One region of the Chromobacterium phragmitis genome, then DNA from elsewhere that is predicted to be linked to it. Evidence: riboswitches for the same ligand, from Rfam matches in the RefSeq annotation. Region 1 holds a riboswitch; the other holds the start of a gene.
What was found. A riboswitch is a leader RNA that binds a small molecule or an ion and turns the genes downstream of it on or off. The one in region 1 is predicted to bind glycine.

Region 1 (6,681 bases):
CGAGGGCCGGGCCTGGCGCTTGGCCGTGGCCGAAGGGGAGCGGGTGGTGGACGACCGGCTGCAGGGCGCGTACCGGCAGGACCTGGCGCGCGACATCGGCGATTTCGTGTTGCTGCGCGCCGACGGCTTCTGGGCCTATCAACTCGCGGTGGTGGTGGATGACGCCGATCAGGGCGTCACTGACATCGTGCGCGGCTCGGACCTGCTGGTGTCCACGCCGCGGCAATTGGCCGTATATGAGGCCTTGGGCCTATCCGCGCCAGGCTATTGCCATCTGCCGGTGTTGACCAATGCCGCTGGCGAAAAGTTGTCCAAGCAGACGCTGGCGCCGGCCATATCGGCGGATGCCGCCGCAAGCCAGCTCGGCACCGCGTTGGCGCTGTTGGGCCACGCGCCTCCGGCCGATTGCGCCGGCTTGGACGAGCTGTGGCGCTGGGCGGTGGCGAATTGGTCATTAAGCAGGGTGCCGGCCGGCCCCTTGCAACTCCCTCATTCCTGACGCTTTTTCCATTAAATGACGCAAGCATTTGTTTGGGTGTGATTTTTTCCTGAAAAAATCGTCAATGCGACATGTTTTTACGTCAAAACTGTGTTTTAATGCGCCCTTTTTTGGCGCGGCGGCAGGCCGCATCCGGCTGCGACGCAGCCGAGCGTTCCGGCTTCAGCTATCTTGAAGCCATGGCCCATAGGCCTGCCGATGCGGTTTTGACCTTTTTCGCATGTCTGACGCTGGGGGGGATCACTCCGGCGCGCGATGCTTTCGTTCCCACGGAGAGTCAGGTTTGAACGAAAACAGTTCCGTTAAAAAGAAGGGCTCGCTCGGAGTCTGGATGTGCACCGCCCTGGTGGTGGGCAATATGATAGGCTCCGGCGTTTTCCTGCTGCCGGCTTCGTTGGCTCCGTTCGGCGGTGTGTCGATGCTGGGCTGGCTGCTGACCTCCTGCGGCGCCATCTGCCTGGCGCTGGTATTCGCCCGCCTGTCATCCATCCTGCCGCGAGAGGGCGGACCGTATGCGTACATCCACGCGGGCTTCGGCGATTTCGCCGGCTTCTGGATCGCCTGGGGCTACTGGATCGCGCTGTGGGCGGGCAACGCCGCGCTGGCGGTGGCGGCCACCAGCTACATGCAGGTGTTCTTCCCGATATTGGGGCATAACGAGCCGCTGGCTGGCGCCGTCGCCATCGGCCTGATCTGGATCGTCACCTGGATCAATAGCCGCGGCGCGCGCAGTTCCGGCGTGGTGGCGGTGGTGACCACGCTGCTGAAGCTGTTGCCGCTGGCGGCGGTTACCTTCATCGGTTTCTTCCATTTCCAGCCGGATAATCTGGCATTCAATCCGCACAACAAGCCGCTGCTGTCCTCGTTGTCCGCCACCATGGCGCTGACGTTGTGGGCCTTCCTCGGCCTGGAGTCAGCGTCGGTGCCGGCCGGCGACGTGGTGGAGCCGGAGAAGACCATCCCGCGGGCCACCGTGATCGGCACCCTGCTGGCCACCGTGCTCTACATCCTGTCCACGGTATCGTTGATGGGGCTGATGCCGGTCGATGTGCTGGCCGCCTCTCAGGCGCCGTTCGCCGACGCGGCGCGGCTGATGTGGGGCGACTGGGGCTATTGGCTGGTGGGCTTCGGCGCGGTGGTGTCCTGCTTCGGCGCGCTCAACGGCTGGAGCCTGATGCAGGCGCATGTGCCGGCGGCCGCGGCCAAGGATGGCCTGTTCCCCAGCCGTTTCGACCAGCGCAACGCGGCCGGCGTGCCCATCTTCGGCCTGGTGCTATCCAGCGCGCTGGTCACCATTCTGATGGCGATGAAGTACGCCGGCGGCGACAGCGGGGTGAAGATCTTCGAGTTCATCATCCTGCTGGCGACCGCCACTACGCTGCTGCCTTATGCGTTTTGCTCGATGGCGCTGATCGCCATCATGTTGATGCGCGGCAAGGCGTTCGCGCCCAAGGATTACATCGCGCCTGGATTTTTCTCCGGCATTGGCTTTATTTATTCCTTGTGGGCCTTGTATGGTTCTGGCGCCGATATTGTTATGTGGGGCATGTTGCTATTGTTGCTGGGTTTGCCGATTTATGTCTGGCAGCTAAAAGAACGCCATGCGAATTGATGGTGTCTGATTTGGAATGAAACGAACGCGGCAAGTTTTGCCGCGTTTTATTTTGCCTGGTCATTTTTCGGTTTTATAAGATTTAATGATTTATTCATGCATTTCTGGCATTTGGGTCAGTTTCGCCAAGCCTTGCATTTAATTGGATTGGGCGCGGCATTATCATCTCCTCGCAGTTCGTCGGTCTTTTAAAATCGTACTGAAAAGGATGACTTGTATGGGAAACAAAATGCCTAATGACGGTCAGCTGAAGCGGGGTGTGAAAGATGACGCGCTGGTATATTCATCTGATCCCGGCACGCTTGTGAATGGACAGGTGTGGGGATTGGGCGCGGCGGAAAAGACGTATGCCGTCAATCATTTTGATGCGGCAGTTGAAGATAAGCTTTTTTCCTATACGCCGGGCCGGGTGGTGAAAAACGTTTTCAATAAGTACGAAAGCAATGAGTTTCAAGTGGCTTGCTACTATACCGACTGGTCGCAATACGACAGTCGCTATGGGAATGGCCCTGGCGATCCAAGTGTCAATTATTCGGTCGGCGGGCGCGGTACCGATGCGATGCGTCTGCAGGCCATGGGACCATTCGACAAGATCGTGGTCGGCTTCGCCGGCATCATCGGCGACGAAGGGGAAAAGAAGCCGGTGATAGACAAAGCCGCCATCGATTTCGGCATCGCCAGCGGCCCGGCCGACTTGCCGAATCAACGCGGCAAGGCCACTTTCACCGACAGTTGGGGCGATGTGCTGTCTTATATCAACTGCGGTTTCAACAGCTGGGTGAGCAACGACGCGATTGCCATGTTCCACCCTGACCGGGCGCAAGGCCTGCTCGGCGCCTTGGTCAAGCTGAAGCGGAGCAAGCCGGATCTGCGGATATCGCTAAGCCTGGGCGGCTGGACCATGAGCCAGGCCTTCCATCACATCGCCAAGGAGCCGGCATTGCGCACCGTGCTTGCCCTTAGCCTGAAGCGCATTGTCGATGCCTTCCCGATGTTCACCGATCTGGACATCGACTGGGAATATCCGGGCGTGCCGGGCGCGCCGGGTAATCAATTCGGTCCAGAGGACGCCCCCAATTTCGCGGCGCTGATCCGGGAAATCAAGGCGCACTTGCCGTCCATGCATTTGAGCATCGCGGTCAACGCCGAACCGGCCAAGATGGCGGCGGCCGATATTCCTTCGTTGTTGGCGGCAGGGGTGGAAGGCCTCAATGTGATGTGCTACGACTTTTTCGGCACGCCTTGGGCCGAACATCTGGCGCATCACACCAATTTGCGAGGCAATCCTTCCGACGCCAGCCAGAACTCCGCGACGAAGGCTGTGGACTACCTGCTGAGCCTGGGCGTGGCGCCGAAAAAGATTTTCCTCGGCTATGCCGCCTACAGCCGCAACGCGCAACGCGCCAGGATCGATGGCGTTTCGCCGTTGCGCGGCAGTTATCAGCCCTACCCGGATCAAACCACGGTGGGTAGTTTCGAGTCTGGCACCACCGAATGGCCGGATGTGCTGTACCAGTACATGGACTTCGAAAATCAGACCGGCCGCAATGGTTTTCAGCTGTATACCGACACGGTGGCGGACGCGGATTTCCTGTATAACAGCCAAAGCCAGGTATTCATGTCGCTGGATACGCCGCGGTCGGTGAAGGCCAAGGCCGAGTATGCCCGCTCCAAGGGCCTAGGCGGCATGTTTGTCTGGACTGGCGATGGCGATAGCGGCTTGCTGACCAACGCTGCGCGCGAAGGCCTGGGTTGCCGGGTGCAGCAGCAAGTGGTGGATATGGCTCCGTTCTATTTTTCGGGCATCACCGGCGCAGAAAAGGTTAAAGAGGCCTTCCGCAATATCGGCGAAACCGAGCCCAGGGAGTTGCAAAGCATTACCCGGCGCTAAACTGCGCTTTATGATGTTGGGCGGCGGAACACGCCGCTCCCGCTCTTCCAGTGGCTGCCTGATCCATGTGGGCGGCCGTTGTTTTTTTGGAAATGCCGGTGGTTTTCGAAAAATAAATTACATGATTTTTTGCGTTTTTTTTCATAAAAAAACATTTATCGTATTGCTTTGATCTGGAAATAAACTCGGCTTGCCAAGGCTCGGATATTGACACCATAATCGCCGGATCATACAGGAGAGAGCGGCCTTGGGCCGCCGCCGAAGGCGCAAGCGCACCCGCAATCGCTCAGGCAAAAGGACTGTATCATCGGGCCGGCGGCAGCCGGTTCGCGCAATCTGGAGAGCGGCGTCCGCGCGATGCCCACCGAAGGGGCTAACGGCTTATCCGGCCGGAAAATCTCAGGTGCAGGGACAGAGGGGTGTGGTTGATGAGGCTATCCACACTATTCTGCAAGGAACCGCGCCATGACGGCCCCGAAACGTACTCCGCTGTATGAAGCCCACCTCGCCGCCGGCGCCAAGATGGTCGATTTCGCCGGTTGGGAAATGCCCATTCATTACGGTTCCCAGCTGAAAGAGCATGAGATCGTCCGCACCGACGCGGGCATGTTCGACGTGTCCCACATGACGGTGGTCGACATCACCGGACCCGACGCCAAAGCCTGGCTGCAAAAACTGATCGCCAACGACGTGTCCAAGCTCGGCTTCGAGGGCAAGGCGCTGTATTCCGGCATGTTGACGCCGGAAGGCACCGTCGTCGACGACCTCATCGTCTATCTCACTTCCTATGGCTACCGCATGGTGGTCAACGCCGGCACCACCGAAAAAGACCTGGCCTGGATGGAGAGCCAGAGGGCCGGTTTCGACGTGGCGCTGAACGTGCGCCGCGACCTGGCGATGCTGGCCGTGCAGGGCCCCCAGGCCATAGACAAGGTTTGCTCCATCCGACCGGAACTGGCCGACGCCATCCGCGCGCTCAAAGTGTTCCAGGGCCTGCCGCAGGGCGAGTGGTTCTACGCCCGCACCGGCTACACCGGCGAAGATGGGCTGGAAATCATGGTTCCGGCCGATCAGGCCATCGCCTTCTTCAATCAACTGCAAGATGCCGGCGTATCGCCCATCGGCCTGGGCGCGCGCGACACGCTGCGTCTGGAAGCCGGCATGAATCTGTACGGCCACGACATGGACGAAACCGTGTCGCCGCTGGAAGCCGGCATGGGCTGGACCATCGCCTGGGAACCGGCCGAGCGCAAGTTCAACGGCCGCGAGGCGCTGGAGGCGCAAAAGGCCGCCGGCGTGAAGATGAAGCAGGTGGGCCTGGTGCTGGAAGGCCGCGGCGTATTGCGCGAAGGCCTGAAGGTGGTGGTGGAGGGCGTGGGCGAAGGCGTGATCACCAGCGGCACCTTCTCGCCGACGCTGAAGCATTCCATCGCCATCGCCCGCGTGCCGGCCGCTACCGGCGCCTCGGCCCAGGTGGACCTGCGCGGCGCGCTGACCGACGTGCGCGTGGTGAGGATGCCCTTCGTGCGCAACGGCAAGAAAGTTTTCGAATAATCGGGCAACGCCTCGGGGCGACTGCCGTCACCATTGATCTGATCTAAAGCTGGAGAACTTCAAGATGAGCAACATTCCCGCCGAACTGAAATATGTCGACAGCCACGAGTGGCTGCGTCTGGAAGCCGACGGCTCCGTGACCGTGGGCATCACCGCGCACGCGCAGGAACTGCTGGGCGACATCGTCTTCGTCGAACTGCCGAAAGTGGGCGCGACCCTGGCCAAGGATGAGCAGGCCGGCGTGGTGGAATCGGTGAAGGCCGCTTCCGATGTTTACTGTCCGATCGCCGGCGAAGTGCTGGAAGTGAACGCCGAGCTGGAAAGCGCGCCGGATCTGGCCAATAACGAGCCGTACGGCGACGGCTGGTTCTTCAAGATCAAGCCGGCCAACGCCGCGGATCTTGACGGGCTGATGGACGCCGCCGCCTACGCCAAGGAAATCGGCGCCTGATCGCCTGACCGCCCCGCCGTCGCCAGACGCCGGGGCGTTGTTTTTCCCGGCGCGGCCTCGCGCAGGCCGCCGCAAAGAAGGAAGTCCCAAGCATGTCGCTCTCCGAACTCTTCAATCGCCACGAATTCATCGCCCGCCACATCGGCCCGTCCGACGCCGAACGCGCCGAAATGCTGGCCGCCGTCGGCGCGCCGTCCATCGACGCGCTGGTCGACCAGACCTTGCCGGCCGACATCCGCCTGAATCGCCGGCTGGATCTGCCGTCGCCGCAGCCGGAAGCCGAGGCGCTGGCCGCGCTGAAGGCGGTAGCGTCCAAGAACGTGGTCAACAAGTCCTTCATCGGCCTGGGCTACTCCCCGGTGCTGACGCCCGCCGTCATCCTGCGCAATGTGCTGGAGAACCCGGGCTGGTACACCGCCTATACCCCGTACCAGGCCGAGATCGCCCAGGGCCGCCTGGAAGCCTTGCTGAACTTCCAGCAGATGGTGATAGACCTGACCGGCCTGGAAATGGCCAACGCCTCGCTGCTGGACGAAGCCACCGCCGCCGCGGAAGCAATGGCGATGGCCAAACGCGTGTCCAAGTCCAAGTCCGTCAGCTTCTTCGTCGACAGCCGCGTGCTGCCGCAGACGCTGGACGTGATGAAGACCCGCGCCAAGTACTTCGGCTTCGAG
Region 2 (6,681 bases), 1.6 Mb from region 1:
GACGGCCGCGGCCAATGGGTGCTGCTGGACAATGTCGGCCAAAGCTACACCGTGCATCTGGACGCGCCGCGGTTGATGACCGACGACATGATCGTGCTGCTGGAGGCGGCCATCGCCGGCATCGGGGTGGCGGCGCTGCCCACCAATGTCTGCCATCAGGCGCTGGCGGATGGGCGGCTTAGGCGCATCCTGCCGCAATACGACTTCCCATGGGGCATTCTGCACGCGGCCTTTCCCACCCGCCGCGGGCTTTCGCCGGCGGTGCGCGCTTTCCTCGACTTCATCGCCGAGGAATTGATCAACGAGGAAATGGCCGGCGACTGGGAACGCCACGCCCCCCCTTTGGCATAGCCATTGCTTGGCATGGGGCTCGTCCCCATGAAAGCGATGCCATGTTCACCCTGCGCCCGCTGCGCGAAACCGACTCCATCGAGCGACTCACCGAACTGTTGCACCAAGCCTACGCCCAATTGGCCGCCATGGGCCTGCGCTACACCGCCGTGGACCAGAGTCCTGAAGTCACTCGCCGCCGCATCCGCGGCGGCCACTGCCTGCTGGCCTGGCACCAAGACGAGCTGGCAGGCACCGTCACGGTGCACCGCCCCCTGCTCACCTCCCACTGTCCGCAATTCCGCCAGCCGGATACCGCCGTGCTGGTGCAACTGGCTGTCGCCCCGCGATGCCAGGGCCTGGGTCTGGGCGAATGGCTGATGCAGGCGGCGGAAGATTGGGCCCGCGCCCAGAGCTGCGCCGCCATCCGCCTGGACACCGCGCGCGACGCCGCCCACCTGGTGCGCCGCTACCAGCGCCGCGGCTACGCCGTGGAAGCGCCGCTGCAATGGCCGGACAAAGCCTATCAAAGCGTGGTCATGGTCAAGTCGCTGGAAACTCTGCCGCTCCCGACGACTCGAAACAAGGATTGCAGCGCAACAAGCTGATGGCTGCGCGCCACACATTGGCCCCAGACCATCTGCATTTGTTGCGTCGCAGCAAATAACGAGTACAGTGTCGGCCATGGCCCGCATCGGCCGGCCATCCTTACCTACCGTTCAAGAACAAGGGGTTGCAATGTGGTCAACTGCTGCAGTTCAAGGCGGGAAGCTCCCGTTCCCTCAACCGTTGTTTGATTACTGGCTGGACGCCTGCCAGCGCGGCATCCTGTACTGGGACACGCTGTACCAGCGCGGCGCCACCTATCTGCAGCACTGCGAAAGCGGCAAGCCGCCGGTGCTGGTATTCGATTACGCCATCATCATGGACGGCCGCGATCTGCCCGATCCCGCCAACTACGCGCTGGCCGCCATCCAGCCGCCAGCCGGCTGCCCCGCCACCGACCCGGCCAAACGCCCCTTTGTGGTGATAGACCCGCGCGCCGGCCATGGTCCCGGCATCGGCGGCTTCAAGATGGACAGTGAAATCGGCATCGCGCTGCAGCAAGGCCATCCCTGCTATTTCGTGATGTTTTTCCCCCAGCCTGTGCCGGGCCAAACCATTGAGAGCGTGGCCAAGGCCGAGGGCCACTTCCTCAAGCGCGTCAATGAGCTGCACCCGGACAGCGACGGCAAGCCTTTCGTCATCGGCAACTGCCAGGGCGGCTGGGCGCTGGCCATGCTGGCCTCGGTCGCGCCGGAACTGGTCGGCCCCATCCTGCTCGCCGGCTCGCCGCTGTCCTACTGGGCGGGCGTGCGCGGCAAGAACCCGATGCGCTACGCCGGCGGCCTGACCGGCGGCACCTGGACCGCCTCGCTGGCCGGAGACCTGGGCAACGGCCATTTCGACGGCGCCCACCTGGTGGAAAACTTCGAAAAACTGGACCCGGCCAACACGCTGTGGAAGAAGGCCTACAACCTTTACGCCAAAGTGGACACCGAACCCAAACGCTATCTCGACTTCGAGCGCTGGTGGGGCGGCCATTACCTGCTGAACAAGGCGGAAATGGAGTGGATCAGCCAGAAGCTGTTCGTCGGCAACGAGCTGGTGCAGGGCAAGATCGCCAGCCACGATGGCAAAATGCGGGTGGACATGCGCAACATCCGCTCGCCCATCATGGTGTTCGCCTCCTGGGGCGACAACATCACCCCGCCGCAGCAAGCGCTGAACTGGATCGCCGACCTCTACGACAATGTGGAGGACATCCGCAACAACGAGCAAACCATCGTCTACTGCCTGCACAACAAGGTGGGCCATCTGGGCATCTTCGTGTCCGCCGGGGTGGCCAACAAGGAGCACAGCGAATTCGCCAGCGCGCTGGACCTGATCGACGTGCTGGCGCCCGGCCTCTACGAGGCGGTGATCGAGGATATCGCTCCCGACGCGCCCGGCCAGGAGTACATCGAAGGCCGCTACATCATCCGCTTCGAGGCGCGCGACGTATCGGACATCCTGGCGCTGGATGACGGCCGCGAAGACGAGCGGGCGTTCGAAGTGGTCAAGCGCGTATCCGAAATCAACCAGGGCGTCTACGACCGCTTCGTCTCGCCCGCGCTGCGCGCCGCCAGCAACGAGGCCAGCGCCCGCCTGCTGCGCGAGCTGCATCCGGCCCGCTTCGAGCGCGCGCTGATTTCGCCGCGCAATCCCTGGCTGTGGTGGCTGCCTGGCCTGGCGGCCCAGGTCCGCGAACAGCGCCGCCCGGTAAGCGAGGACAATCCGCTGTGGCAATGGCAGGAGCGCGTATCCGGCTGGATCGGGCAATCGCTGGATCGCTACCGCGACTCCCGCGACGCCGCGCAAGAGCAGCTGTTCCGCGCCATCTACGAATCGCCGCAGCTGGCGACGCTGGTCGGCGTGCCGCCGGCGGGAGAACCGCGCAGCCAATCGCTGACCTGGGAAACCCGCGAATTGGCGCGCCTCAAGCGCGAGGCCTTGGACCCCAGCTTCGAGCACGGCACGCTGGCCGACGGCTTCGTGCGGCTGATGCTGTATGTCAGCATAGGCATAGGCGTGGTGGACGAGCGGCCGTTCAACGCCATCCGCCGCGTGATGCGCGACGTGCGCCACGAATACCCACTGACACTGATGCAACTGAAGGACATCGTGCGCCACCAAGTGGCCCTGGTGCGGTTGGATGCGCCGCGCGCGCTGCGCGGGCTGGCCCGGCTGCTGCCTGACGCCCGTCCCCGCCATCAGGCCTGGCTATTGGCGCGCGACCTGCTCGCGCTGAACGGCCCCATCCCAGCCGAACATCAGGCGCGGCTGGACGAAGTGGCCAAGGTGCTGGAACTGGATGCCGACGCGGCCTCACGCTCCGCGCTGCCCGCCGCGCCAGCCAAACCGGCGGCCGAGGAAAAGCCGGCCCAGCCTGCCGCCAAACGCTCAGCCCCGGCCAAAAAACCGGCGATGGCGAAAGCCCCGGCGGCCAAACCGGACCAGCCATCCAAGTCCCCGCGTTCGAGCGCCAAACCCGCGGCAGCCAAGGCCAAGCCCGCCTCCGCCCGTAAAGCGCCGGCGAAGGCCAATGGCCAGGCGCCGGGCGCTTCGACGCTGGCGGACGTCGGCAACAAGCAAGGCAAGGCCTGAGTCATGCGCAGGAACCGGGCGCGCCTGGTTCCTGCATTGACTATTCCAATAGCAAAAGCTAATATTCCACTCCTGCGGGAGAGAGGGGCCGCGCCCCCGCCGAAGACGCAAGCTCCCATAATCGCTCAGGCACCCGTACCGCAGCGCAGTATAGATTCAAGCCGATTGGAGAGAGGCCGCCCTGCGCGGCCCACCGAAGGGGCAAGCGGCCGCAGGCCGCGCAACTCTCAGGTAAAAGGACAAGGGGAGAGGCTGTTACCCAACCCGGAAACCGTCCAGGAGTTTGCCTTGTCCATCCATCCGCATTGCCGCGCGCACCATCCGCGCCTCATTCCCGCACGCTGTCCGCCCGCCACCGCAGGCGTTTTCTTGCTTCGCACTCACAAGATTTCATCATGCTGACCTTGATCTACCTGATCGCCATCACCGCGGAAGCGATGACCGGCGCGCTGGCGGCCGGCCGCCGCCACATGGACATTTTCGGCGTAGCCGTCATCGCCTTTCTCACCGCGCTGGGCGGCGGAACCGTGCGCGACATCGTGCTCGGCCGTTACCCGATAGGCTGGACCCAGCATCCGGAATACGTGCTGCTGGTGGTGGCCGGCGGCCTGGCCGCGGTGCTGATCGCGCGCTACATGCGCCACCTGAACCGCTTGTTCCTGATACTGGACGCGCTGGGCCTGGTGGCGTTCACCATCATCGGTTGCGACGTGGCGCTGGGCATGGGCTACCATCCGGTCATCATCGTGATGGCCGGCATGATCACCGGCATCGCCGGCGGCATCCTGCGCGACGTGCTGTGCAACAGGGTGCCCATCGTGTTCCGCCGCGAGCTGTACGCCAGCGTGTCGCTGCTGGTGGCCATCCTCTACCTGGGCCTGAACCGCCTGGGCCTGCAGCACGACTGGAACGTGGTCGCCAGCTTCGCCTTCGGCCTGGCCCTGCGTCTGACCGCGCTGTGGCGCGAATGGCAGCTGCCAGTGTTCTCCTACCGCCACGATCACCACTGACAGCCCGCCCCAAGACGAGAAACGCTCCGTCTCGCGGGGCGCTTCCCATGCCGCCAGTCAACGCCTGGCTATCTCGCAGCCGCAAGACGGGCAGCCGCGCGCCTCCCCGCCCGCCTCCTGCTCCCGCAGGCGGGCGAGCACCGCCTTGCCCGGCAGCAACACGATGCCCTTGCCCGCCGCGAACGCCTTGGCGACCGCGGTGAACTCCCCGCTACACACCACGAAACCACGCTCCACGCCGCGGGACTGCATCACTCCATACAATTCTCTCACCACTGCCACGCCCACTTTCTGGGCATTCCAGCGCTTGCACTGCACCAAGTGGCACTCATCGCCCAGAAACAGCTCCAGGTCCACGCCGCCATCCGCGCCGCTCCCCGCGCGCGCCTCCACCCGATAGCCCTGGCGACGGAACATGACGCCCACCAGAGCCTCGAAATCCTGCCAGGACAACTCCGCCAGTCTGCGCAACGAGGGCTCGCCAGAAGCGCGGCCGCGCTGTCGAAACCGCCGCGCCAACCCCATGACCGAACATGACGCGAGCGCGCCGGGCAAGCCATATCGCAACGACAGCCCCAAAGCGGAAGGAATATCCGAAACAGCAGCCACAGGCAGGTATTGCCTGCCGGCAAACCAACTCAAAGCCGCCAGCGACAGCAGCGTATGCCAGGGGAGATGAAGCGAACGACTGCGGAATGCGCGTCCGCTGATTTTTCTTATGATTCGCATAATATTTCGCAAATAGCATAATCATATCAAAATCAGCAATCAATATAAACAAATAGCCTTTCAATATCCAAACAGTCGGCATTTCATTCCCAAATCCAGTCGTAAGATTTTTGCATGATTTGACAACTAAACGTCATTCGATGTAGACAGTCGGCCCAGATCCCAACTATCAACCATCCACGCCCCCCCATGCGAACGCCAACCACCATATTCCGACTCGTCCTTCGCTCACTGCTGCTGATCCCCACCCTGCCGCTCTGCTATCTGCTCGCCGCGCTGGCGCTGGGCCTATTGCCTAGCAACCGCGAGTGGGCACAACCCGAGGCTGGCATTCCCATCTATCTGGACAGCAACGGCGTCCACACCAGCCTGGTCATGCCAGTGAAAACCGCCCAGGCGGATTGGACAACCGCCTTTTCCCCTCGACAACTGTCCAAACCGGAGCGCTACGCCCACTCGCCGTACATTTCCATCAGCTGGGGCAGCAAGGTGTTTTTTCTGACCATCCAGAGTTGGAAAGACCTCAGCGCGGGCAAGGCGCTATCGGCCTTGGCCTTCGACCAGAGCGTGCTGCACGTGGAGTACCTGCCCCAGCCCAAGGAGGGCAAGGATACCAAGCGGGTGCTGGTCAGCCCGGAGCAGTACGAAAAACTGGTGGCCTTCATCCATCCGCCGCAGCGCGCCATTCGATGACCAAGGCCAAGCCCTGCAAGAAAAGGGCTACCACTATTACGACAACGACGCCTTCTACACCGCCCATGGCCGCTATAACCCCATCGTCACCTGCAACCAGTGGACGCGCGACGCGCTGGCCGAAATGGGAGTGCGTACCGCGCTATGGTCTCCATTCGTCCAACCCTTGTTCTGGCAGCTGAAAAAATAGGGAAGTCTTCAAGACATCTCCTGCAGCCACGCCAGCAGATCCGCGGCCAGACCGTCTCGCCTGAACGGCTCCGGCGACAACAGCGCGTAGCGCGCGCCATCCTCGACAAAGCCCAATGGCGCGGCCAGCAAGCCATTGTCGACATCATCCCGGACTAGGCGCCAAGGGCCTATCGCCACCCCAAGGCCCGCCACCGCCGCCCGCGGGCTGAAGTAAAAGCGCTCGAACCACGGTCCCTCGCCCGCGGGGGCCGCACCCCAGCCCACCACTACGCCGAGAGAGGCGCTGTCATATGTGCAGACATACGCACTTAGTAGCTATTGTGCGGTTCAAGCCATCGCACATCAACGCGATGCACAAAGTGAGGCCCAGCAGAAGCTGTATCGCGAACTTACTGATAAGTGGCGGCGCAAGCACTACGAAATCAGCATCAAGCTGCATCATCTGGCCCATGGCTACGCCGCGCAGATGGTGAAGGAAGATAGGGTCGCACCCGAAGTCGGCGAGATTAACGCTTGGGCAGATATACTGGCCCTGCCAGAC

Region 2: another riboswitch for glycine. It lies ahead of DK842_RS17155 (trimeric intracellular cation channel family protein); the one in region 1 lies ahead of gcvT (glycine cleavage system aminomethyltransferase GcvT).

Annotation. Positions count from the first base shown of each region.
Region 1 is NZ_CP029495.1:421,298-427,978, reverse strand. It holds gene gluQRS (tRNA glutamyl-Q(34) synthetase GluQRS) at 1-499, shown strand, start outside; gene DK842_RS02115 (amino acid permease) at 831-2,111, shown strand; gene DK842_RS02110 (glycosyl hydrolase family 18 protein) at 2,254-4,002, shown strand; glycine riboswitch at 4,225-4,314, shown strand; glycine riboswitch at 4,329-4,427, shown strand; gene gcvT (glycine cleavage system aminomethyltransferase GcvT) at 4,468-5,556, shown strand; gene gcvH (glycine cleavage system protein GcvH) at 5,621-6,007, shown strand; gene gcvP (aminomethyl-transferring glycine dehydrogenase) at 6,100-6,681, shown strand, end outside.
Region 2 is NZ_CP029495.1:3,629,100-3,635,780, reverse strand. It holds gene DK842_RS17170 (LysR substrate-binding domain-containing protein) at 1-351, shown strand, start outside; gene DK842_RS17165 (GNAT family N-acetyltransferase) at 393-938, shown strand; gene DK842_RS17160 (DUF3141 domain-containing protein) at 1,120-3,516, shown strand; glycine riboswitch at 3,582-3,667, shown strand; glycine riboswitch at 3,672-3,769, shown strand; gene DK842_RS17155 (trimeric intracellular cation channel family protein) at 3,912-4,526, shown strand; gene DK842_RS23470 (restriction endonuclease) at 4,584-4,997, opposite strand; gene DK842_RS17145 (TIGR02117 family protein) at 5,445-5,948, shown strand; gene DK842_RS24285 (DUF2459 domain-containing protein) at 5,866-6,138, shown strand; gene DK842_RS24140 (type 2 periplasmic-binding domain-containing protein) at 6,147-6,404, opposite strand; gene DK842_RS23075 (hypothetical protein) at 6,433-6,681, shown strand, end outside.